Regions from separate parts of the Alicyclobacillus fodiniaquatilis genome, predicted to be linked through region 1. Evidence: riboswitches for the same ligand, from Rfam matches in the RefSeq annotation. Region 1 holds a riboswitch; the other holds the start of a gene.
The links. Region 1 has a riboswitch for fluoride ahead of eno (phosphopyruvate hydratase). Riboswitches for the same ligand answer to the same signal wherever they lie in the genome.

Region 1 (5,520 bases):
CCGTGTCAATAAACGCAGTCATTAACCCACCATGTAAAATTCCATACCGATTCAGCAACTCGTTGTAGACCTTCATATGGTATACATATTTTCCGTTCACTTCTCCCTGGCTGGAAAATCCCATCAATTCTTGCACAAAGGCCAGGGAAGTGTGGTATGTCGCTTTTTTGGCGACAATGAGTTCATAAATCGATTGAAGTTCACTTTGCGGCAGGGATTCAAGCTCTTTTACAATGTCATCTATCATCAACGATTCTCCTAGCATTTTAGACTTTGAGCATTTCACAAATCAAAAGTACGATGTCAAGAGATGTCAAGTTCGCTGCCAACATGCTGGGATATATCACAATACGTAAATTTAGCTGATCTCCTCTGCCGATGATTTTGATGCGCCCACACTTGGATAGGGAAACAATTCCGATACACGTACCGTCCGCCCATATTCATTTTTAAAAACGACGTGCTCTCGCCTCAATTCCCGTGGGCTGTTCAAACCACAAGCTGCTGCCAAGGCAAACACACTCTCTCGCATCTGTAAAATATAATTCATCACGCGCCAACGTTTTTCGCTAGGAACCAACGCAGATTGGAATTTTGGATCCGTTGTCGTCACCCCGGTTGGGCACTTTCCTGTATGACACTGCATGGCCATGATACAGCCGTTCGCCATCATGAACCCCCGCGCTGAGTTGACACAATCAGCCCCCAAAGCAAGCGCAATGGCCACTTTATCAGGTGTGATCAATTTCCCCGCAGCAAAGATTTTCATTTTGTCCCGGATTCCGTATTGTCTTGCCATGTCATCCAAGAGTAAAAGCGCAGTGTACAACGGCAGCCCCATTCCGTCCGCCATAGATTTGAAAGTTGCGCCTGAACCGCCTTCACTCCCATCTACTGTTAGAAAATCAGGGTATATGTCCAACTTGAGCATCATTTCGAAAAAATTTTCGATTCTGCCACCATCGCCAATGGTGATCTTGATACCAACGGGTTTTCCACCTTTCAACTGCAATTGTTTCACAAATCGCAATGCATCGGCCTCGTTTTTGAGAAAAGGAAATCGATTCGGCGAATTGACCGTTTGGCCAATCGGCACTTTGCGGACCGCAGCAATTTTGTGATTGACTTTAGCGCCTTCCAAATGACCACCACGAATTTTTGCGCCCTGATGAAACTTCAATTCAAACGCTTTAATATTTTGTTCTAAGGCTTTTTTCTGGAATTCTTCAAATGAAAAATGGCCGTTTTCATCACGAAATCCAAACATGCCAGGACCGATTTGGGCGATGATGTCCACCCCTGTCGCCAGATGTTCAGGCGCCACGCCACCTTCCCCAGTATTCATCCACGATCCGCCCGCCATCAATGCACCGCTTCCCGTCGACTCGATGTAATGCTCCCCCACCGCTCCGTACGAAGTCGCTGATACGCCAAACATCCCTTTGACAATCCACGGGTATTGGAGATTTTGTCCGATGACAAGGGCCTCCGCATCGTCATACAGCCATCGCTGCGCCTGATCCTCGATCATTTTTTCATGGCGTGTAAACAGCCCTTCACGAATGATTTTGTATTTGTGTCCTTCAACCTGTACGCGGTTATCCACGCGCAGTTCTTCCACCAGTTTCGGGAATAAATCATTCGACAAATAGAACCCAGGTTCATCATAATTGCGTTTGCCGCCAAAACTGATTAAATCGCTTCGATACTTCGACGCAAACACAACCGCCAGAAAATCACTTCTGGAAAATGGCTTTCCAGACGTATCATCATCAAACCAGTACTGACGAAATTCCGGCCCGAGTTTCTCCAGAAGATAGCGCATCCATCCCAAATAGGGGTGAGCCCGCACGACAGAATGTTGGGGTTTCTTTGACAAGATATACAGGTATCCAAACAAGGATGCTGGCGAAATGACCAGAATGACGAGCAGCACAATCATTAAAACAAACGAAATCGATGCCAAATCATTTCCGCCTTTCCACACGCATATCAAATACCAGGCGAGCCTGATTCGCCCGGTATTTCATTTCAATCCGTCATGAAAACCGATATAACCCAGTCGCCAATTGTAAATCCGGCAATTCTTCTGCCAGTCTGATTAATTGGTTATACTTTTCGATGCGTTCCCCTCTTGCTGGTGCACCTGATTTCATTTGCCTCGCGTTGGTCGCCACGGCTAAATCGGCAATAAAAGTATCGGTCGTCTCACCGGAGCGATGCGACATCACCGTTTTGTACCCAGCGTCCGCAGCCATTTTCATGGTGCGAACCGTCTCAGTCAACGTGCCAATCTGATTTGGTTTAATCAAAATGGCGTCAGCAATCCCCTGTTGGATTCCCTGTGCAAAAATGCGTGGATTTGTCACAAATATGTCATCGCCCAGACACTGAACCCGCACCTTTTTTAAAGCATTCGTCAAACGCGGCCAAGCATCCCAATCATCCTCTGCAAGGCCATCTTCGATGGATACAATCGGGAATTTATTGATCAATTGAACACAATACTCGATCATATCGTCAGACGACCAATCATGCCCCTCAAGATGATATTTTCCATTCGCATAAAAATCGTTTGCGGCAAAATCCAGCCCAATGGAGATGTCCTGGCCTGGTTGATAACCGGCTGCAAGAATGGCCTCGCACAATATTTGTAATGCCGCTTCGTTCGTCGCAAGTTTCGGCGCAAATCCACCTTCGTCCCCCACCGAAATGCGATGTCCCTGGCGCGCCAGCAAATCCTTTAAAGCGTGGTACGTCTCTGCACCCATTTGAATCGCTTGAGAGATTTTGGTCGCTCCATGCGGAACGAGCTTAAACTCCTGAACAGAAATGCCTGAGTCTGCATGCTTGCCACCATTGATGACGTTCATCATGGGAATCGGAAGTGTGAGATCATCCAAGTGATGCCCAGCAAATTCCGCTAGGTGCACAACCAAATGGACATTTTTATACTTTGCAGCAGCACGGGCAGTGGCAAGCGAGACACCCAGTATGGCGTTGGCGCCCAAGCGCTGTTTGTTATCCGTGCCATCCAATTGAATCAAGGCATCGTCTATTGCCGCTTGGTCTAAAGCACTCATCCCCCGAATTGAGTGCAATATATCTTGTTGTACATGTTCTACAACCTTTAAAACCCCTTTGCCACGATACCGCCCTTCATCCTCATCCCTAAGCTCATAGGCTTCGTTGCGTCCGGTAGATTTCCCGGATGGCACGGATGCCCTACCCATACATCCATTTTCCAAAACGACATCTACTTCAACGGTCGGAAATCCTCTGGAATCCAAAATTTCACGAGCTTTTAACTGCGCTATTTTACTCAATTGTCTCTCTCCTCTGGCACTACTTATTTGTTTTTGACTTGCAAAGACGACAGATGGCTCCCTTGAACAACCCCTAGAAAAAAACAGACTCCTACCAGAAATGTATTCTGGTAGGAGTCATCAGCTGGGCTGCCAGCGGTTTTGGCGAACTCCATCGCCTATATACAGAAATTCATGTGATATACGAACCCTGATTCAATCGTCGGTCTCGTTTACCTCATGATGTTTGTGCACAATATGGGTGTAGTCAAATCCATGAGAACAGTGTGTGCAATGAACACGAACAACATACTCCCCGATTGGCGCTTGAATATGATTCACATTCCCACAGTGTGGACAGGTGGAATCAAATTCCCAGTGTGTCTTTGTCATTGTGTCATCCCTTTCCTCGAAAGTAAAGTTCACTTTCCTTTCTCATCAATTCACGCCTCCCCATAAAATAGAGCACAGGATATGAGGTCGATCTCAATGCTTATCAGGAAGCCAGTGACGTTTTAACATACTTTAGTCACTTGTGCAAAAACATATCTGTTCTGATTTCGAATCGCGATGTATCCCTGTCTAATTTGTAGGCTGTAATATGAATGTCACAACCCTTTACAGAATTTTTGCAATCGATTCCATAACAGTTGCATGACAGAGATCTAAGCGCGTATAATCCGATATAGCAGATAATCGAATAGGTGATGGAGCTCACCACAACCGCCCTTTGGGCTAATGGCTCCTGCGAACTCGTGTCGCAGGAGCCATTTTTTATTTTATTATCACGTCTACGGAGTGATCGCAGATGCCCAATTTGAATAATCAGGAAAGCAATACCAGTATAAACAGTGTGCTCACTTCTTACTTAGAACAAATTGGAAAGAAAAAATTGCTCGACAATGAAGAAGAAATTCAAATCGGTGCACAAATTCAGCAAGGCGACGACGAAGCCCAAAGAAGGTTGATTGAAGCGAATTTGCGCCTAGTTGTCAGCATTGCAAAAAAATACACGAACCGTGGTTTGGACATGGAAGACCTAATTCAAGAAGGGAACCTTGGGCTACTCACTGCAGCAAAAAAATTCAACGTCAAAAAAGGGTGCCGCTTCAGCACGTATGCAACATGGTGGATTCGTCAGTCCATCACGCGCGCGCTTGCGGACAAATCGAAAATGATCCGCATTCCTGTCTATGCTTATGGAAAAATGATTAAAGTGAATAATCTTACCAACAAACTGTTGAGTGAATCCGGTCAACCGCCAACGGCAGAAGACCTTGCAGAACATCTAGCCGTGCCGTCTGAAACTGTGCAGATTCTGCAAAATATGCTCGCTGAGCCAACATCTCTTGAAACGCCCTATGGAGATGAAGGAAATTTCCTGCTCAAGGATTTTATACAAGATACCAAATCACAATCCGTTGAACAAACCAGCCTGGAAAAGGACAGACAACGAGAAATTAACGCGATCTTATCTACATTGTCCTCCAGAGAGGAAAAAGTGTTGCAGTTGCGTTTTGGCCTGAACGGAGAGGAGCCGAAAAGCTTTGAGGAAACCGGTCTATTCTTTGGCTTGACACGTGAGCGAATCCGCCAGATTCAAGCTGAAGCGATCAAAAAATTACGGGAATCATTTGGCGATGATTTGCGATTGTTGTTCAACTCGGATTGACATTACTTTTTCGCCGCAAGGATTTGCGGAAGTGTTGAATCATGCGTTCAAGGCCCAACGCGATAAGAGAGACGAGTGAACTCGTCCCCCTTCGCTCCAACCTTTTCGACCAAATGCGCACCATGTTCAACTCGATTTAAAAGAGTTCAATCTTTTTTATGGTCACCTGGCTCGATGGAGACAACTTCGCCCCTGAGAATAATCGCTGGGCCAGATGCGCATGCAAGGAGTGGTTTTATATGTTGCAAAACAGCGTCCACCTTGTCCGCTTCCAATGCGGCTTCAACAAGCACCGGGGCATGCGCCGCAAACTCAAAAACCGTCGATTTGCGCATGACATGATCAGCGCCAAATCCTTCAATGGCGCTCTGCACACTGACCCATAGCACATCTAATTTTTTGAAGGCAAGTACCAGTGCATGGTATAAGGGTTTTTTATCATATTGGTCTTCCTCTTTCATATATACCTTCAGTACAGTGCCGTCTCCCATGATTGAGTCCCCCTCTAACTGTTTGGCTGAATATACATTCTCTGTGACAAAA
Region 2 (20,428 bases), on a different contig from region 1:
GGACAAAAAGGGCAAATACCAAATGAATGTCGCCAAAAAGGCGCCGAGAATGGGACTTAGCACTTTGCCAAATGTATTCGCGGTTTCGATGAGACCAAGTCCGCGGCTGACGTCGCTTTCATTGCGAAACATATCGCCGACGAGCGGCAGTACAATGGGCGCAGCGCCAGCTGCGCCAATACCTTGCAGCAGCCGGCCGATGAGAATAAACCAATAGCTGTCCGACATGAACCACGCCGAAAGACCGGAAATCAGCCCACCGATGCCCGTGATGATGAGACTGGGAATGATGATCACTTTCCGACCATATTGATCGGACAAGTACCCTGCAATCGGGATGAAGAAAATCGCCACCACCGAGTAGACGGTGATGATCATACTGACCTGCAGCGAACCAATGTGCAGTAACTTCTCCATTTGCGGCAACACTGGGATAAGCATGGAATTTCCCAATGTCATAATGAGCGGAATGGAGGCGAGGGAGGCGAGCGCCCACCGTTTGTCAGATTCCATCATGATCACCCAATCTCATGTAATATCGATTCACGAAGTCTTTTTGCTGCTGCGTTTGCGCCCTTTGACAGGTGACTGGGTCATTTTTAGGCTCTGTTGTAGGGCATCCATCAAACTCACCACATCGGAAGAAGCTTTCTGTGCCGCTTCAGCAGGTTGTTTTGTGTCGATGTGCTGCAATTTTTGTTCGACCAACTGCTCGATTTGCTGTCGTCGTTCATCGTGGAATAGGTCGGGATCAAACGGTTTGCTCAACTGCTCAATCAGCTTGACGGCCATGTCGAGTTCTGCCTCCGCCACTTCCATGGCTTGATTGACATATGGCAGTTCCCCTGTCTCGCGCACCTCGTCTGGCCAAAACAAAGTCTGTACAATCAATACGCCGTTTTGCATGCGCACGCAGGCCAAACTTTCACTCTGCCGCAGCACGGTCTTAGCCACAGCAATTTTCTGGGTGTCCCCCAACGCTTGAGCCAGAAGCGCATACGCTTTGCGCCCATTGGTTTCCGGTGCCAGATAGTATGTTTTGTCGTAATACACGGGGTCGATCTCACTGCTGTTCGTGAAGTACACGATGTCGAGCGTGTCCGATCTCGTTTTGCTCAACTCCGCAAGTTCTTCATCGTCAATGACGACAAACTGTCCTTTCGCATATTCAAATCCTCGGATGAGATCTTCCGTTTTGACTTCGACTTCACAGGTTGGGCAGATTTTATGATATTGAATCGGTGTCTGGCAGGTTTTGTGCAGTGTTCGAAAGCGTACATCTTTGGATTCTGTCGCCTTGTACATGCGCACCGGCACGTTGATTAACCCGAAACTGACAGAGCCTTTCCACATCGTGTGCATCGCCGTTCACCCCGCTTTGACTATTGGACGCCATAGACATCTCTTAAGAGGATGTCCGAAATACGCAAAACAAGTCGGTCAGCGGTTGCCAAAATCTGAACGGTGTTTCTCGGAGAAAGCGCTTCTACGGGTCAAAAGAAGCACTGGTTGGATTGCTGCGTAGAGGGAAACAGTTGGAGAGCGGCATTGCGCCTTCCAACTGTTTGGGGATGCTTAGCTTAAAAATCCCTTGACGTGTTTGAGCACTTCTTGCTCGGGCGCGACAAATGGTCTGACGCCTGACAGGGATTGAATGAACGTTTGACCGTAGCGTTGCGTGATGATGCGTTTGTCATAGACCACCACCACACCTTTGTCTTGGCGCGTGCGAATGAGGCGGCCAAAACCCTGGCGAAAGCGGACAACGGCCTCGGGCAAACTGGCAATCCAAAATGGACTTTTGCCGTTTGCCGTCAAGCGCTCATGTCGCGCTTCGGTCACTGGGTGTGATGGCGGCGCGAACGGCAACCGGACGATGACGAGGGTCGTCAACTGATCCCCAGGCAAATCGATGCCCTCCCAGAAGGACTGGGCTCCGAGCAAAACGCTGTGCGGATTCTTGCGAAAGGCGTCGAGCATAGCCGTGCGGCTCCCATCGATGTCCTGCGCGAAGACCGCAATGTTTTGCTGACGCAGCGGATCGCGCAGTAGTGTCGCTGTATCGCGCAGCATCTGATGGCTGGTGAACAGTGTCAGCATGCGCCCTTCGCTCGCGATGGCCAACTGATACAGCGAGTCGCCCAGCCAGGCCGCCGCATCCGCTGAGCTCATCTTGGCCAATTCGGGGACATCGCTCGGCACGCACAGCCGCGCTTGTCTGGCAAAATTGAACGGCGAAGGCACATTTGCTGTCAGCAGCTTTTCATTTTCTGCTGAGTTTCGCAGCCCCAATTGCGCTACGGTGTAATCAAAACGTCCTTTGATGGAGAGTGTGGCTGAGGTCAGGATGATGCGCTCCATTGGCTCAAACAACGTTCGCTGCAGCGTATCCGATACATCGATGGGCGCTGTATGTAGACTGTAGCGCGGCCGCTGCGCGCCGCGCCGTTCCACCCAAGCGACCATTTCTGGATTGGCCACCGTCATCTCCTCAAGCAGGCGGACGCCCTGTAGCCATTGATCCAAATAACCCGCTGCGTCGACAATCCTTCCGGCTTCTTCGTCGGTTGCCGCTTGCTTCGACCATTCCTGCAAGGACCTGCCTAACTCTGCAAGCGCGGCAAGCGGCGCTCGCAAACTAGACATGCACTCGCTGAAACGAAGAAAGTCCGGATGTTCGCGAAGTTCGTCTGTCAGGCGCTGTTCATTGCGTCCATATGGCACCAGCGCGCCAAGATATTGAAATGCCACTTCGGCCTGACGGTGAATTTCGTCGATCCACTCTTGTGCTTTATGCAGTCTCTCTTCCATCGCGAGCGGCATCGACTGTGTATTTTGGAAATAAGTGAGCAATTCCGGCAAAATGCCCGTTTTTCCTTTGTCACGTGTTAATCGATAGGATAAGAAGGCCAGTTGCGCCGCATGCACTTCCCCGCCCAAATGTTTGGTCGCCTGCTCTTCGAGATGATGCGCTTCGTCGATGATCAGCGCTTCATATTTTGGCAAAACGCGATGATCCGCCTTTATATTCGCCAACATCAGCGAATGGTTGGTCACCACAATGTCGGCCATTTGACCACGCGCTTTGGCGCGAAAGTAGTAACAGGGGCGAAAAAAGGGGCAACGTTTGTTGATACAAGTATCTGTTTCGCTTTGCACCCGCGCCCAGATGGCCCGCTTGACCACGCTGCCTGTGAGTTCCTCTCGCACGCCTTCTTTGGTGTTCACCAGCCACACGAGCAACGACATCAAGTTTTCAATGTCCTCTTTCGGTGAAATAAAGGACAACTGTGCTGCTTCTGCCTTCACCTTGCGCATACAGACATAGTGATTGCGCCCTTTTTGCACAGCCAAAGTGAGCTTGTCGTCAAAGATTTTTTGCAATGTCGGAAAGTCGCGTTGCTCAATCTGATCCTGCAAGGCGATGGTATGTGTGCTGACTGCGACGCGCTGACCGGTCTGTTTTGCGTACAATGCTGCAGGTATCAGGTAGGCCATCGACTTCCCTGTGCCTGTCCCCGCTTCAATCAACGCGTGCTTGCCATCATCAAATGCATTTGCAACCTGTTCCACCATTTGTAATTGCCCTTCACGCGCTTCGTAGCCTGCCAACATCTCACTTAATTTGCCGCCAGTGGCCAAGATGGCGCGCGCCTGCGCGCCAATGGGTTCGCCGTGACCACTTGAGTTGTTCTCCCGTGCTTGCGATGGCCCTGCTGCATTTGGCATGCCAGACAAGCTGTAGACGAGTCCATCGCGAACCTCACATGTATCGGGGATGTCATCCCCTTTTTCGCGCATGACGCTTTCCGATTGACGGATAAACCAGTCGGCGGTCACTTCCGATAAAAGGCCAGCCATTTGTGTCAAATGCTGCAATACCAACAGTGGCAGTTGACGCGCCGCTTGCTCCAATTTTTCCAATAGGCGCGCGCACGTGGTCGCGTCATCCAGCGCCCGATGAGAAGCGCCTGTTTCAATACCGCAATGCGCTGCAATGCCTGCCAAACGATGACCGGTCAAAGTTGGAAGAAGCACGCGTGACAACATGAGCGTACACAAACCGTCTGCCCGGCGCAGGGACAGTCCCTGCCGCTCACACGTTTGCTGCAAAAATGAAATATCAAATTCGGCGTTGTGCGCCACAATGGGCTCATCACCGATAAAATTCAATAGTTCTGGCAAAACGTCCTCAATAGATGCCGCATCTTGCAACATGCTGTTTGTGATGCCAGTCAAAGCGACAATTTCATCGGACAGTGGACGGCTTGGCTTAAACAAGCGATGAAAAGTATCTGCGATCTCGCCATCCACAACGCGGACGCCGCCCACTTCGATGATTTCGTCAGTCGTTGCGTTTAGTCCGGTTGTTTCAACATCGATTGCCACATAGTTCAATGAAGGCCCTCCTGGCCAATTCGAATTTCTCTACCCTGAATATAAAGTCGATACCTTTGCGTGCGCCATCCGCGATGCCTTGATTGACTGGTACTTTCGCGATTCTGCTGGCGCGGGACCCATCACGCATGGCCGTCTACTATAATTCTAGCAAATGACATTCAAACTGGACATGGAGAAAGCTGGCCTTAATTGATTTCTTGACAAAGTTGGCGTGTTTTCACTTTCGTTCGGGCAATTTGAATCCAGTTTTCAGGGATGCCCAGTTGTTTGGCGCGATGAAAATCCGCATTGGCCAATTGTAGTTTATTTTGATGGAGATAGAGCATACCGCGATACAATGTGGCCAGGCGTTTGGTCTGTGCGTGGCCTTCTACCGTCAAACGGTTAAACTGTTCTTCGGCTAGTGAGTGATCCCCTGTCATGCTGGCGATTTGCGCGCGAACCAGTTCCAGCAAACAAGCCGTTTGGCTCGTGGAATCTATCTTGTTCTCCACGGATGTCAACGCAAGTTTGGCGCGGGTGATGTCATCTAGCAGAAAACTGGAGAAACCAAAAATCAGCGTGGCTTGCACGTGATTTGGCGCTAATGTCATGGCGCGTTTGGCGTAAACGATGGCTTGTTTCGGCTTGGCGTTCGTCAACTCGCACAATGCGAGTAGATAATCACCTGTCGCATCGGTTGGCGCGTGATGGCGCAGATATTCTGCCGCTGCGCGAGCTTCTGGGTAAAGGGATGCGCTGAGGCAGACAACGACAAAGAGCAAGGAAGTTTGGGCGATGAAATCGGGATCGAATTGGGTATCCTGAATCAAATTTTGTGCTTCCTCGCGTCGATTTGTCAGACACAGGCACAGTGCGCGCCACAACCGTGCTTCATTGTCTGCGGGATCAAGGTGCATGGCTTTGGCAAAACAGCGCTCGGCAGCGGACAACTCATCCAATTGGGTGTGACAGACACCCAAATTAAACCAAATATCAGGACTTTGAGCGGACGTGTGCAGTAGTTCGTAGAACACGTGAATGGCGGCGTGCCAGTTGCGTTCGGCTGCGTATAGCTGTGTCTTTGCTTCAAGTATCGCTTGGCGTGTGAGGTCATCCGACGCGTTTTCACCCGCCTTTTTCAATTGAAGCGCCGCACTGTCCAAATGCCCTGCCTGCAGATGGCAGAGCGCCAAATAGATGCGGGTGGCTGGTGTGTCATTTTGGGCAACCGCATCGTGCAAGGCATCTGCGGCCGCACCGTACATTTCTAAATCATAGTAGCCAAGGCCTTTGCGCAAAGCGCACTCCGCTTTGAGCGACAAGTCAAACCAAGGTTCCACGAGGTGAATGGGGCTGGGGATGAGCGGTTCACCCCCTGTGCGCGTCGCGTCAGCGGTGCGCGAGGGGGGCGTTTGTATTTGCGATTCAGAGGATTCGTATGCATTTGGATTGCTGCCGATCTCGGCGAGCGCCTCTTCGATGGTGTCGTCTACAGCCATCCAAGCATCCAACACGGAGGTGGCCATCGCGCGCAATTTTGCGAGTTCATCCAGCATTTGATCGCGTCGTTGTTCATCTGCAATGGGCACTTGTTGTCTGATTTGTTCGATGGCGTTCGCAATGGCTTCTAATTCAGCGTTTGGCACGCGGTTGACCTCCCAGAGACTTCAAATCGATAGTTCTAGGGTACTGAGCGTGCCAAAGATTATACGGGCCTATACTTCTTCAGCGGCGGAAAACAGAACTTCGCCACTGTGGATACGGTGGATTTGACCGTCATCACCGTGCAGGTACAGTATCCCTTGTTCATCGACATCTGTCGCTACACCGCTCAATAGGTCATCACCCACCTTGACTTGGATCTTCCGATTCAACGTGTGCGCTGCGTCTTTCCATTCATCGCGTACAGTGTGAAATCCGCCCGCCCCAGTCTGGAGATCTGTGTAGAGCGTTTCCAAGCTGCTTAAAATGTCCGCCAACAGCTTTGGGCGTTCGATTGGATGACCCAGTTCCGTCTGCAAAGTGGTTGCGCGCGCCAAAATGTCATTTGGCAGTTGCGTGTTGGCGAAGTTGGCGTTGATGCCAATGCCGATGACCGCATAGTCCACCTGTTCGGCGTCCGTGCGCATTTGCGCCAGAATACCGCACACTTTTTTGCCGTTGACGAGAATATCGTTTGGCCATTTGATCTCGACATCAATGGAACCACAGGCGACCAGGGCGCGCCGTACAGCGACACTGGCCAGTAACGTCAGTTCAGCGGCTTGTGACAAAGCGCATGGGGTCCGAACGATGACAGAAAACCACATCCCTCCTGCCGGCGATGTCCAGTTGCGCCCTTGCCGCCCTCTGCCGCCTGTTTGCTCTCCAGCAGTGATCACGACGCCCGTTGGTGCGCCCGTCCGCGCCAGTTGAGTCGCATCGTCGTTGGTCGAGGCGCGGGCGGGCGCCCATAGCACGCTGTGGCCAAATGTGGCGTTGGCAGGCAAATACGGCGTGATCAAAGGTTGCATCAGTTCGTCGGGAACGTGCACCACTCTGTACCCGACTCGTGTCGTCGCCTCAAACCGGAAGCCATAGGATTCGAGCTGTTTGATTTGTTTCCAAATGGCGGTGCGCGACAGGCCGAGTGTTTGACTGAGCGCTTCGCCGGAAATCACTGCGTCTTTTGTTTGGAGGAACATTTTGATCATGCTGTCCCGTGTGGTCAAACCTTGCTCATCTTTCATGCTTTGACAGCCTTCTCGTCCAGGGCGCGCAAGTACAACGCTTCATATTCACCGACTTTGTCCCGCACATGGAATTGCGTTTGGGCCCTCGTGCGGGAGTTGATGGAAAATTGTTGATACAGCTCGTCGTCGCGCAAGAGTTGCAGCACTTGTGCAGCCATCTGATCCACATCGCCAACTGGCGACAGAAATCCGGTTTCCCCATGTTGTACGACCTCGGGAATGCCACCTGCAATCGTGCCAACGACGGGGACGCCACAGGCCATTGCCTCCAGTGCGACTAAACCGAAACTTTCTTTTTCCGAAGGCAACAACAATACGTCTGCAGAGTCAACCAGCGGCGCAACCTCGTCTTGTTTGCCTAAAAAATCGACAGAATTGTGCAAGTTCAACTGATGCACAAGATCGCGGGCGGCGTTGTAATCCGGGCCTTCACCCACCAAGACCAGTCGCGCATTGACCTGATTCGCGACGCGCGCAAAGATTTGAATGACATCACAAATGCGCTTGACTGGCCGGAAATTGGAAATGTGCAACAGCACGCGCTCATCTGGACGAGATAAACATTTGCGCACTTCGTCTCCCGCACGCGGTTTGAACACGTCGGTGTCGACAAAGTTATACAAGCATTCAATCTCTTTATCTGTCTCGAAGAGTTCTTTCGTTTGCGCGATCAAGTCTTGACTGACTGCGGTCACTCTGTCGCTTTTTTCAATGCCCAGTTTCATCACTTGTTTCAAACGCAGATCCTGCGCGAGCACGGTGACATCTGTCCCGTGCAGCGTGGTGACCACTTTGACATCCCGCTTCGCCATTTGCTTGGCCAAAAAAGCGCAGACCGCGAACGGCAGCGCATAGTGCGCGTGAAGGATATCCAGTTCGTACTCGTCAATGACATTGGCCATCAGCGCAGCCAATGAAAAATCGTATGGCGGTGTGCGCAATACCGGGTAAGTGGTCGTGTCCATTTCGTGGATGTAGACGTGATCGACAAATGTGCCAAGTCGAAAAGGAACGTCAGTGACAATAAAGTGGACCTCATGTCCCTTGCGAGCCAATGCCTTCCCCAACTCCGTGGCCACCGCACCGGAACCCCCAATGGTCGGGTAACAACTGATTCCAATTTTCATTGCTTCACCCCTAACCTAAAAATAGTACGGTACCTTGGCGCTGCGCCATCCGATGCCATGATTGACTGGCATTTTCACGATTCTGCTGGTATGCGGGGCGCATGACGATCTCACCAGAGCAACTGCTCCAAACCATATACCATGCCGCGCAATCGAATGACACGCTCACAGGCGATGACGACACCAGGCATAAAACTTTCTCGATTCAGTGAATCGTGGCGAATGGTTAGCAATTCGCCAGTCCCGCCGAATATCACTTCTTGGTGTGCGACCAAGCCTGGCAGGCGGACGCTATGTATGGGAATTTCGTAATCGGTTTCCATTTGCTTCGCCGTGCGCAATGCGGTGCCAGACGGTTTGTCTTTTTTCTGGTCGTGATGCAACTCGATGATTTCCGCACTTTGCATCCACTTTGCCGCTTCGCGGGCAAAACGCATCATCAACAATGCGCCTAGCGCAAAGTTTGGGCAGGCGAGGCCGCCGATGTCGTTTTTTTCGGTGGCAATCTGCCATCGTTCGAGATCTGCATCTTGATATCCTGTTGCGCCAATCACTGGATACACACCATGTTCAATCGCTAAGTCCACATGGCCGACGACGCTTTCCGGCGTGGTGAGATCTAACCAAACGTCAGGCTTTTCAGTCTCCAACAGACGCAAGGGATCCGTGTAAACACTCGTTTGGGGGATGTCCGCCTCGTGGCCAGGACGATGAACCAATGCGCCTGCCAACTGCAGCTGTGCAGCGTTTGTCACAGCCTGAATCGCCTCGCGGCCCATCCGCCCCTGCGCGCCGGCAACGGCGACACGAATGGTGGTAGATTGAGTCAAAATCAATTCTCCTATCTTAAAATAATACAGCACTTGCTGTTGCGGGACGCATCACGCATGGTCTTCTTCGCAGAAATTCTTTATGAAAAAGATGAGGTCAGCGTCCAACAAACGCCGACCTCAATATCATACTTGGAATGTGGGCCAAAGTCATCGTCCCTCTAGCGATCCCGTCATCTTCATGACCTCTTTCGTAGTAAAGGATACATTGACTGTTGTATCCAAATCCAACGTGTCCTCTGTGAAACGGCAAACGACCGTATAGTGAAATGGCGTTTCCACAAACCGCCACGTCATGACATAGGTCTCATCATCGCGCCATGTGCCGCTTGCAGCGACTGATTGTGGTGTCTCAGACAACAATGCCAAATCATGGGCGATCCACTCGCCCGCCGCACAGCGAATCACTTGTGCTCCACGTGTGTCCCACAGTGTACACTCAGCGGTTTGCCCGTCGAACGAGAAAGAGATCGCCTGCAGGCCATGTTCATTGTCAGACAGTGTATAACGCTTGCCGGACACTTTGTCTGCCGTGATCGAACTGGATTGAATCACTGGCGGATGCAACTCGAGTGCGGCAAGTTGATCTTTCAAAACATCATGGTCTGTTGTGTCATCATGGGTTTTGTCGTGTTCCATGGCTGGTAGGATATACTGCCAAACCAGGTTCAGGACCGCTTGCAAGTCCTCCGTCCCACTCGTCATGGCCAACACGGCATCTTGCTCAGGCAGCACGACACAGAATTGTCCGAATGCGCCGTCTCCGCGATATGCCTGATGGCGGCAGCGCCAAAATTGGTAGCCGTATCCTTGTTGCCAGTCGCTGTCGATGTCATCTCCGTTCGAGATGTGTTTGGAGGTGGCTTCTTCAATCCAGGCTGCTGGCAGGATGCGTTGTCCTTGCCACACCCCTTTTTGCAGATACAGTTGGCCGAATTTAGCGATGTCTTCTGTTTTGATGGACAGCCCCCAACCACCAGTGTTGATGCCCTTGGGGCAGACGTCCCAGGTCGGCCCTTCGATGGACAAAGGTTCGAACAAGCGCGGTTGTAAATACGAAAGCAAGGTCTGTCCGGTCACTTTCTGGACGATTGCGGACAACATGTAGCTTGCGCCGCTGTTGTACACGAAAAGCGTTCCCGGCGCTTCTTCGACTGGGGCGTCTAGGAAAGCAGCGACCCAGTCGCCGTCCTCGCGCGCGCCGAGCAGCCCCATTGTATCCTGGCGATGTCCGGTAGACATCGAGAGCAGATGGCGCACGCGCATCGCGGCCAGATTGGGGGAGACAGTCTGCGGGTGTTGATCTTCAAAGAAGGACAAAACCGGATCATCCACGGATAATCTACCTTCGCTCACTGCGAATCCGATGGCTGTCGAAGTGAAACTTTTGCTCAAGGAGAATAACATATGCGGTTTTGTTGCCGCGTAAGGCGCCCACCATCCTTCGGCCAGCACATGGCCGTGGCGCAACAGCATCAAGCTGTGCAACTCGATAGGACTATTGTTCACTGCGTCCAGAAAAGCGCTGATTCCCGCCGATGAAACACCTTGTTCTTCCGGTGTGCTGCGCGGCAAATGAATGCTGTTTGAAATCGTGTTGTTTGACATCGACTACGTTCACTCCTATCTTACAGTTGATAAAACGGTTCATCATGCGCCACTCTGCGTTTTCATCCATTGCTGTTGCGCGTTCTGCACTTCTTCCCAAAAGTGATCCAGTTCGTGTTGTGCGACAGTGCGGACAAATTCAATGTCTTCGCCCAACAATTCTGGCGTCCATTTACGGCCCAGGTTGGCGTGGACCACCTCGTCGGCCCAATCGTAATCTTGAAACTGCGTCATGAGCGGATGCTTGGCTTCATCGCGGCAAAATTCATATTCGGCCCTTTTGCCTGTCCGTTTCATGGCGCCCTCTTCAATGCCGATGGACAACCACGTGTATTTCACGCCAGGAATTTTATGGACGTTGACATCATAGTCCGATGTATATTGCGGCTGATGCATCCAATCAAAGCCCGCTGCTTCCAGCGCTGCTTGACCAAACATACTGTGTCTCGCTTCATCCCACAAATGGCGGGCCAAATCGTGATAAAATTCCCAAGGCATGTTTTGCTGGGCATACAGGACGGCGGCAATCAGTTCGACGGCCGTCATTTCTTCCTGGCGCACGCGCATCATCATCACCAGGCGCTGTTGCACCGCATCGTCCGGCAAGTTCGGCACGCTGGTGCGCGCCCAAGTCGTCGGCCCCATCTTTTTCGGATCCCGCACGGATTTCATTGGCAACTGATAGGTTTGCTGTGAACGCCAGCGGCGCGGCAATTCGGTGGACTTTGTCTCAGCGCCATCAATGCCGCCAGCAGCTGCCAGCAATGATTGCAGATTTCTTTTAAATTCGTCGAGTCCTTCATGTGCTTCGCCTTCCGCTCGCAGGGATGCGATCATTTCGTTCCCCCACTGGATTTGCGCCTCCAGATCCAGAACAATGGTACGCAATATGCGGATGGTCGGTTGGTCGACAATCTGTTGCGTAGTGGACATATGTTTCTGGTAGGTGGCTAGTAAGGCCGGGCGTACGACCTCGTAAATGCCGACCAACAGTTCGAGATCATTCTGCGCGTGAATCAACTCTTCTAGCAAGAGCGACAATGCCGCGTCTGGCGCTTGTTGGAGCGAGGCTTGTGAAGAGCGCAACTCCCGAATGCGGTTGCGCAGTTCATCTGTCGCTTCCGCGTCTTCGTAGATGTGCTTGGCCAAAGTGAGTTTTAAATCCCAGTTTTCTCTAGCAGGGAGTTGGCCAGCCGCCAGACGGACAAGGCCATCGTGGACGAAGCGGTAACGCTGTAATACTTTTGCGTTCGTGTCAACACTGTAAGCGCCAATCTTGTAAGGGTTTTCAATTCCGGAAAACGGTAACATATGCGAACCCTCCCCAAAAGTTTAAGACAACATATAAGATACGCGCCCTACGACTGAACATGTGTGAAGGCTTCGTCGCCAATCGCCTATGTTCCTGCGACAATGCAGAATTAGCAGAGAAAGATTTCTCTATGGTTCGTTTTCTCATCAACGTCAGGTCCATGGGAATACTTGCGCGCCCCATGGACCTACCCTGAAAATCATATGGCGCCTTGGTGCTGCACCATGCGTGATGCCTTGATTGTCTGGCATTTTCACGATTCTGCTGTACGGATGCATCACGCATGGCGGTCTCGGACAAATCGATTTACGATCTCGCCGTCAATTCCCGTTTCTGCTGCATCAACTGCTTCGCTTCAGCATCGAACTTCGCGTATGCCGGATCGACAGATGTCAATTGGCTGAGTTGACCCAGGACATAGGCGATGCGGTTTTCCAGCACAATTAATTCCTCTTGTTGGTTCGCCTTGTCATTTGTCCGTTTGTTCCTTTGGCGAGCGGGACTGTCTAGTTTTTGTGTGTATTCCTGAAAACTGCCCTCAAATTTGCGAATCTGACCGTGTTCAAACACCAGCAGCTTGTTGCACAACCGCTCCAGCATGTATCTGTCGTGCGTCACCAGCAAAAGCGTGCCGCGGTAAGTCTCTAGGGTTCTCTCCAATTGTTCGCGGCTGTGCAAGTCCAGGTGGTTGGTCGGTTCGTCCAAAATCAGGATGTTGTTTGCCTGTGAGATAAACATGGCGATTTTCAGACGTGTTTGCTCACCTAAACTGAACGTTCGAATATCATTTTGAAACATGCTTTGTGCAAATCCCATGTTCGCCAGCAGTGTGCGCATCTCTGTCCGTTCTTGAGCAGTGGCTTGTTCAAGCAACTGCGCGATGGTGTCTTCTGCGGCTAAGTCATTGACATCTTGGCTTAAGTAAGCCATTTTTGCCGATGGACTGACCCATATCTCGCCTTCCTGCACAGACAGTTGTCCGAGTAGTATACGCAACAAAGTCGTTTTACCGCTGCCATTTTTGCCGATGATACCAACCCGTTCTCCTCGCAAGACCGTAAACGAGCTGTCACGAATCAAGGGGCAGTGATGATACCCTATTTCGATCTCGCGCGCTTCGATGAGACTGCGGCCATGTTTCGAAGCGTCGTCAAACTGGAAGTAAATCTGTTGTTCCTGCTGGGGTTTGGCCACGCCGTTTGTGCGCATGGATTCCAGCCTTTTTAACTTGGATTTCACCTGTTTATCCATCTTTTTGGCCTTTACGCGCTCAAACTCGCGCAGGCCCATCTGCCGCCGCTCGGCAGCAGTCCCTTTTTTGCCCGCCGTGCGATGCGCCTTTTCTGACCAGTTTTGCAATTGGTTGATTTCTGCTTCAATCTGCGCTTGTCTCTTCTTTTCGACATTGTATTGATGCAACTGGCTTTCGTATTGGCGCGCTTTTTCTTCCCGATAGAACGTATAGTTGCCAGCGTATGTGCGAATTTCGCCCCCGTCCAGTTCGATGATGCGCTGGACACTTCTGTCAAGAAAATAACGATTGTGTGAAATGTTGAGCAGCGCGCCTTGAAATGCGGCCATTTCAGCAATCAGCCATTCCACGGCTTGAAAGTCGAGATGGTTGGTCGGTTCGTCCATAATCAGGAGATCTGGCTTGGTCATCCAAATGTTCGCCAACGCAAGTTTCGTCTTCTCGCCGCCGCTCAGTCCCTGAAATCGTTTTGCATCCCAGTCTTGGACCTGTTGCAGTCCGAGTGTGCTGCAAATTTTGAGAAATTCCTCAATTTGCTTCACGTCATCTTGTTCATGGAGCATCTGGGCAAAATGATTGGTCGTATAGGCGGTGGATTGCAACAAGTAGCCAATTTGAATGCCTTGTCGCGCTTGGATGAGGTGGCCTCCATCCGGTTGAATGGTCCCAACGAGGATGTTTGCCAGTGTGGTTTTACCGGCGCCATTGACGCCGACCAAACCAATGCGCTCCCCTTCTGCAATGTCCAAGTTTACATTCTTCAATATGTTGCGTTCGGCAAAATCCTTGCTGATGCTTCGGCAACTAAGCAATATTTTTGCAGTCATGTCCAGGCCTCCTTGTTGTGTGATGACATCGACAACAAATCACAACAAAAAAGCCGTGGAGCAGACGCGCCCACGACGAAAAGATGATCAATCGCTTCTTTTCACAGTCCTACGCTTAAAGAAACGTCAACTGCGCTATCCAAAGAATGCATGGCATCTCGTCTTCTCATGGGATCTTTGAGCATGGGCGGACAAACTCCACCCCAACTCGCCACACAAATGGTGGGCGTCTGCATTTAACGTACCTCTGTTGTGGGTCCATTAGCATACAAACAAAGTCCACATAGCGAGAGACTGGATACCACCTTTCCGAAATTCAGAAGAGTATCGTGTTACACGAATAGTATACGCGCTGAGTGTTCAATTTTCTACCTCTGGATGCAGCAGCTTCAGTTTCTGCGAGAAAGTGTCTGCCTCCTCATTGAGCGGATCTGCTGCTTGCGCCAATCGGAAATATTGAAATGCCTCGACTGTTCTACCGGCAAAATACGCAGATTTCCCATGTTCGACACACACTGATGCGTAAATTGCCGCAACGTTGGATCGATACAAGTCATTCTCCGGGCAAAGGGAGACGGCCTTGGTCGCCAAAGTGTGTGCTTCTTGCAAGTCACCATTGCGATGTGCCGTGATGGAAGCGTGAAAATAAAGCTTCGAGTTGTTCGGTTCTGCAGCGATGGCGCGCTGAAACGCCGCCTTTACTTCATGGTAATCGCCAATGAAGAGGTATGCGTATGCAGCTTGGACGAATCGTTCACTAGTCATTGGGATCACCTCAATGTAGCGTATGGTCCAAGCGGCGAGAAGGTTTGTACCTTGGCCTATACGTCGGTTGTGCTGTCGTCCTTGCGCGTCCACCTGTCTTTGTCCCGTATTTCAAATTTGTTCATGACAGCGGCAAACGCTTCATTCAAATCGATTTCAAGCCGGTTTGCCAGACAGGTGATGACAAACAGCAAATCTCCCAGTTCAAGGGCAATGCTGCCTTCTCCTTCTTCCTTTTTCTTCGGTTTCTCTCCATAGCTGTGATTGATCTCGCGCGCCAATTCGCCCAATTCTTCGGAGAGTCGAACAACCAATGTCATCGGGTGAAAGTAACCTTCTTTAAATTGGCCGATATAGTCGTCTACACGTTGTTGTACGGCTTCTAAATCCACGGGGAAACGCTCCTTTATCTTTATAGCTCTTCTCATTATAGCGGACATGATGGAGCTTGAGCCAAACATAAAAGACAGGCCCCGGCATATGATGTATGGACAATTGTGGACCAGCTCGTACAGTAGTTTAGTTGAAAAAAGGAGTGAAGAGCTTGAGCCGAGGCAGAAAGAGCCACTGGTCCACCCTGTTCCTCGCGACAGCCGCCGCCATCTTTACCATCGCGTTGGTTGTATACCCGGAACAGGGTTTTGCGGCCGGTATGTCAGGCTTAAAACTATTTTGGAGGAGCGTCTTCCCTGCCCTGCTACCTTTTTTTGTTCTATCAGAAATTCTGTTAGGCTTGGGAATTGTACGTGGATTGGGCGTATTGCTGGAACCCCTGATGCGACCCTTGTTCAGTGTGCCAGGCGTGGGCGCGTTTGCACTTTCCATGGGGTTGGCAGCAGGATTTCCGATGGACGCGGTCATCACGGCGCGGTTTCGGGAAACCAAACAGTGTACAAGGGTTGAGGGTGAACGACTTTTAGCGTTTACAAACACGGCGGATCCGCTGTTCATGTTTGGTTCGGTTGCCGTCGGGATGTTTAAGTCCCCTGCTGTCGGTGGATTGCTCGCCATTGCCCACTACATTTCCGCGTTTTTGGTCGGCTTTGTATTTAAATGGTGGGGGCGCAAAGACCCGACGCACATTGCCGAGGTCAAAGCACGCGCCAATGAAGAGCGCCGCGATTTTATTCTCGTGCGCGCTTATCGGGAACTGCTCAAGGCGCGTGAAGAGGATGGTCGGCCATTTGGCAAACTGCTCGGCAACGCTGTCACCGAATCGATGCAGACCTTGCTGATGATCTGTGGATTTATTGTGTTTTTTGCAGTGTTGATTCAGGTGATGCATTTAAGTGGGATGATGAAAGTCATCGGCTGGCCCATCGCTGCTGTCTACCATCTGTTCCACATCAACAATGGCTTGGTGAACCCCACCATCGCGGGGTTACTTGAACTGGATGTCGGCAGTGCACAAACCGCGGTGGTGTCTGCCCCAATGCTGCAAAAATTGGCCTTGGTCAGCGCCATCATTGGTTGGAGTGGGTTGGCGGTACACGCACAGGTGGCAAGCGTGCTCACAAACACGGACATCCGCATGACGCCCTATGTCATCGCGCGGTTCTTGCAAGCCGCCTTTGCCGCTGTGGTCACAGTCATCTTCTATCAATTGGGCATGGGCCATGCAGCCGCCGCCGCATTTGCGCATATGCCTGTGATGACAGCTGTTGGGCGTGCAGGCAGTGGTCAATCGTTCTGGCATGTCGCCTCTTCCAGCTTGTCGTTCTGGTTGATCGCCCTCGCTGGTATGGTTGTTCTTGCGCTTGGCCTAGGCATGTTTCGCCGCATCCGAGTCATCGCCTTTCACACGCGTCTCAAGTGAGAATAGACAACATCGAGGCTGTCCCCGTCATTGCGCATAGGGCGCTCAAATGGGACAGCCTGCATGATTCTGGTCGCCTAATCACCAGCAGCATCAAACAGTACTTCCTCCTGTGCCTTTTGAATCACGAGGTTTTCGTCGCCGGGCATGAGACGCTTGCCCTTTTTGAGCACGTACCGCAGCCAACCACCGGCCATCCAGGAAGTGACCAAAGCCAACATCACCAGGATGGCGAAGAAGTTTTGATTGATGATGCCAAGCGCATACGCGGTTGAAGAGAGGACAATGCCGGGTCCGCCGCGCGCATTCATGGACGCCGCAAAGTTGAGACTGGTCAGTTTGTCGGTTTTAATGATGCGACAAGTGTAGTAGACGACGACACTTTGCACAATGGTGGCAAAAATCAGGTAGAGAATAAAGAACCCGAAACTGAAGTTCTTGGCCAAATCCAGTTGCATGCCGATGATGGCAAAGTAAAGCGGGATGAAAAATGCAAAGGATATGCCCTGTATGCTCTTTTCCAGACGCTGAAACAGTGGTGTGGGCAAACTGAACTTTGTCGCGATGCCAGCGAGAATGGCACCGTACATCACATCCACTTTCAGATAGCCTGCAATGTCTGACAATGCGAACAGGATGACCAAGAAGTAACCCAGAAACGAGGCGCGAAACAAGAAATTCCCCCGTTTTGAGGTGATTCGTCTGAGCAACCAAGGGACAACGACGATACAGACAAGCAGAAAAGCGAATGTCACAATCAGGCTCTTCGAGACCACCCAGGTGTTGATGCCACCTTGAGTTGATGAGACGATACCGGATGCAATGGCCAGCGACACCCACAAAATCAAGTCGTGCACACCGGCAATGGCGATGATGATCTTGGCAAAGCGCGAGTGCATGATGCCGAGATCGGCAAAGATCTTTGAAATGACGGGAATGGATGTCACCGCGATGGAGATGGCGACGATGATTTTCAAAGCGATAACGCTGTGATCCGGTCCCAAAAATTGATTCGGATCGAACAGATATGTGGACAGCCAACCCACAATGAACGGAATCACGGTCGATCCGATGATGATGGCGATGCCTGTTTTCACATCCGCTTTGGCAAACCTCGCTTGAAACTTTAAGCCTGCATTGTATAACAGCAGAAGCTCGCCAATGTAGTATATCAGGCCAAATAGGTTGCTCTCTGATGAAAATCCGAGATAGAGCCAATGGAACGCGCTTGGAAAAAGCGCACCCAAACAGGTTGGGCCGAGAATCAATCCCCCGACTACCTCCCCGATGACGCGCGGGATGGATAATCTTTCGGCGATATAGCCGAATAGGTTTGCCGCTGCCAACAGCAGCACCATGCCAAACAGAAAGCGTGCCAAATCCCCAGATGCTAGCGTAAACACTCCTTATGCCCCTCTCCCCATATTCGTGCCTGCAGGCAAACGTACGTTACTTTATGTAGCGGGGAGAAATCTGTCCAAGACAGAAACCTACTAGGAACAAGCATCCACGGGTGCTTGGGCGATAAATTCAACAGATGTCCCCTAGCGGACGGCCTTTTGCCAAGAAGTGTGCACACCAAAGTGAAAGAACAAACAAAAATGACCCCTGACAAATCGACATCGATTCGTAGGGGCCATCATCCTCCGCAGAGGCGCTTCGTGGTGAGCTCCATCACCAATATGGAATTGATGCTGCCATTATAGACAAAAAATCGACACCGGTCACCGCTGAAAGCCTATTCCGCACATGAAACCGGTATGTAGTGCGCCCCATGCGCGATGCCCCCATTTTCACGTCTGCTGGTACTGGGAGGCATCATGCATGGCTCGGTTTCAAGTCAAAAGTTCCATCTATGTGCGATGGGCTGAAAACTAGACGCCGCAAAAGAAGCTCAAGAGATATCCAGCATCCGCTGGATGGCCACTTTGCTCCACTCTGCGATATCAGGGGCCACCTCAATCACATTTGTTGTCTCACCAGCTAGGAGATTTTCCAGCGCTGAAAGCAAGTGTGGTCGATCAATTCGATTCATGGTCAGACACGGACACACCATTTCATTGACCGAGACAATGAATTGTTCAGGGTGCTCTTGCGCCAAGCGATTGACCAAATTGTGTTCGGTGCCAATCGCCCACTTTGTGCCTGGCGGCGCTTTGGCCACCGCTTTGATGATGTAATCGGTCGAACCAAATTCATCAGCCAATTGTACGGTTTCATACATGCACTCCGGATGGACGAGCACGCGAATACCCGGATATTTTTGGCGAATGCGCTCAACGTGGCGCGGTTCGAACCGCTGGTGCACAGAACAGTGTCCCTGCCACAGAATCACGCGCGAATCGCCCTCACCGTGCGGGAAATAGAGCGCCATCTCGTGCGGGTTGTAGACCGTCAGATCCGACAGATCAATCCCCAATCCCACAGCCGTATTTCTCCCCAGGTGTTGATCGGGCAAGAACAAAATTCGCTCTCGCTGCGCCAGTGCGTACTCAAAAACCCGTTTGGCGTTGGACGAAGTGATGGTCAAGCCACCGTGTTTGCCCACAAACGACTTGATGGCCGCTGTGGAGTTGACGTACGTCACGGGGATGATAGATTCGCCAAACCGGTCGGTGATGACTTGCCAGCATTCTTCGATTTGGTGGGCATCGGCCATATCCGCCATTGAGCAGCCAGCACGCAGATCCGGCAAAATGACCTTTTGCGTTGGTGCCGATAGAATGTCCGCTGTCTCCGCCATAAAGTGGACGCCGCAAAAGACGATGTACTTGGCGTCAGGCAGTTCTGCCGCAATGCGCGCAAGTTGCAGCGAATCTCCGCGATAGTCAGCGTACATGATGACATCGTCCCGTTGATAGTGGTGCCCCAACACGACGAGCGACTTGCCGAGAGCTGCTTTTGCAGCCATGATCCGGCTATCCAACGCTTCTGGCGTCAGATTGGCATAGGTTTCATCAATTTGATCCGGCAATCTGAGCATATCTACAGCCATCATCCATCAACCTCCTTATCGTACATCCAAGCTGATATCGAGTGCTTTGACAGAGTGGGTCAACCACCCCAGGGAAATGGCGTCTACGCCTGTGCTGCCATAACTGGCGACGTTGGCTGGCGTAATGCCGCCGGACGCTTCTGTCACAGCACGTCCGCCCACCAGCTTGACCGCCTCGGTCACTTGCGCTGGCGTCATGTTGTCGAGCATTATCACGTCCACTTGCGCGGCCAAGGCTTCCTCGACCTGCTCAAGCGTGTCGGTCTCCACTTCAATTTTGACCAAATGGCCAAGGCCGCGCTTCACGCGCTCCACTGCCAGCGTCAAAGAACCTGCCGCCGCAATGTGATTGTCCTTAATCAGCACCGCATCGTATAAGCCAAAACGGTGATTCCGCCCACCGCCGACGGTCACCGCATATTTGTCGAACAAGCGCAGACCAGGCACTGTCTTGCGGGTATCCACAATTTGCGTGTTCGATCCCGCTATCAGCCTGCACACATTGCGCGTTTCGGTGGCGATGCCGGACATGCGCTGCACCATGTTCAAAGCCACTCGTTCGGCGGACAGAATCGCGCGAGCGCTGCCTTGGACGCTGGCGAGTACGGTTCCTGGTGTGACGTCGGCGCCGTCTTGCACCATGCACTCAAATTCGAGTGAAGGTGCCATCAACTTGAACGTTTCCTCCACGACTTCCAAGCCAGCGATGCGGCCGTCGGCCTTCGCTAGGAAGATGCCTTGCATCGTCGCGGACGGATCGAAAATCAATTCTGTGGTCACA

Region 2: it holds a riboswitch for fluoride, as region 1 does, so the genes downstream of both, ACFSB2_RS06835 (cation:proton antiporter) here and eno (phosphopyruvate hydratase) in region 1, are expected to answer to the same signal.

What each region holds. Positions count from the first base shown of each region.
Region 1 is NZ_JBHUCX010000099.1:206,360-211,879, reverse strand. It holds gene ACFSB2_RS24760 (PaaI family thioesterase) at 1-247, opposite strand, end outside; gene ACFSB2_RS24755 (glutamate synthase-related protein) at 359-1,942, opposite strand; gene eno (phosphopyruvate hydratase) at 2,040-3,326, opposite strand; fluoride riboswitch at 3,431-3,494, opposite strand; fluoride riboswitch at 4,000-4,060, shown strand; gene ACFSB2_RS24745 (sigma-70 family RNA polymerase sigma factor) at 4,114-4,977, shown strand; gene ACFSB2_RS24740 (DUF190 domain-containing protein) at 5,124-5,520, opposite strand, start outside.
Region 2 is NZ_JBHUCX010000020.1:84,426-104,853, reverse strand. It holds gene ACFSB2_RS06900 (MFS transporter) at 1-513, opposite strand, end outside; gene ku (non-homologous end joining protein Ku) at 544-1,362, opposite strand; gene ACFSB2_RS06890 (helicase C-terminal domain-containing protein) at 1,576-4,389, opposite strand; gene ACFSB2_RS06885 (tetratricopeptide repeat protein) at 4,587-6,029, opposite strand; gene ACFSB2_RS06880 (biotin--[acetyl-CoA-carboxylase] ligase) at 6,099-7,112, opposite strand; gene bshA (N-acetyl-alpha-D-glucosaminyl L-malate synthase BshA) at 7,109-8,242, opposite strand; gene dapB (4-hydroxy-tetrahydrodipicolinate reductase) at 8,353-9,072, opposite strand; gene ACFSB2_RS06865 (serine hydrolase domain-containing protein) at 9,223-10,680, opposite strand; gene ACFSB2_RS06860 (DUF455 family protein) at 10,723-11,991, opposite strand; gene abc-f (ribosomal protection-like ABC-F family protein) at 12,299-14,071, opposite strand; gene ACFSB2_RS06850 (tetratricopeptide repeat protein) at 14,432-14,836, opposite strand; gene ACFSB2_RS06845 (nucleotide pyrophosphohydrolase) at 14,893-15,228, opposite strand; gene ylbJ (sporulation integral membrane protein YlbJ) at 15,381-16,652, shown strand; gene ACFSB2_RS06835 (cation:proton antiporter) at 16,730-18,055, opposite strand; fluoride riboswitch at 18,276-18,340, opposite strand; gene nadA (quinolinate synthase NadA) at 18,547-19,650, opposite strand; gene nadC (carboxylating nicotinate-nucleotide diphosphorylase) at 19,663-20,428, opposite strand, start outside.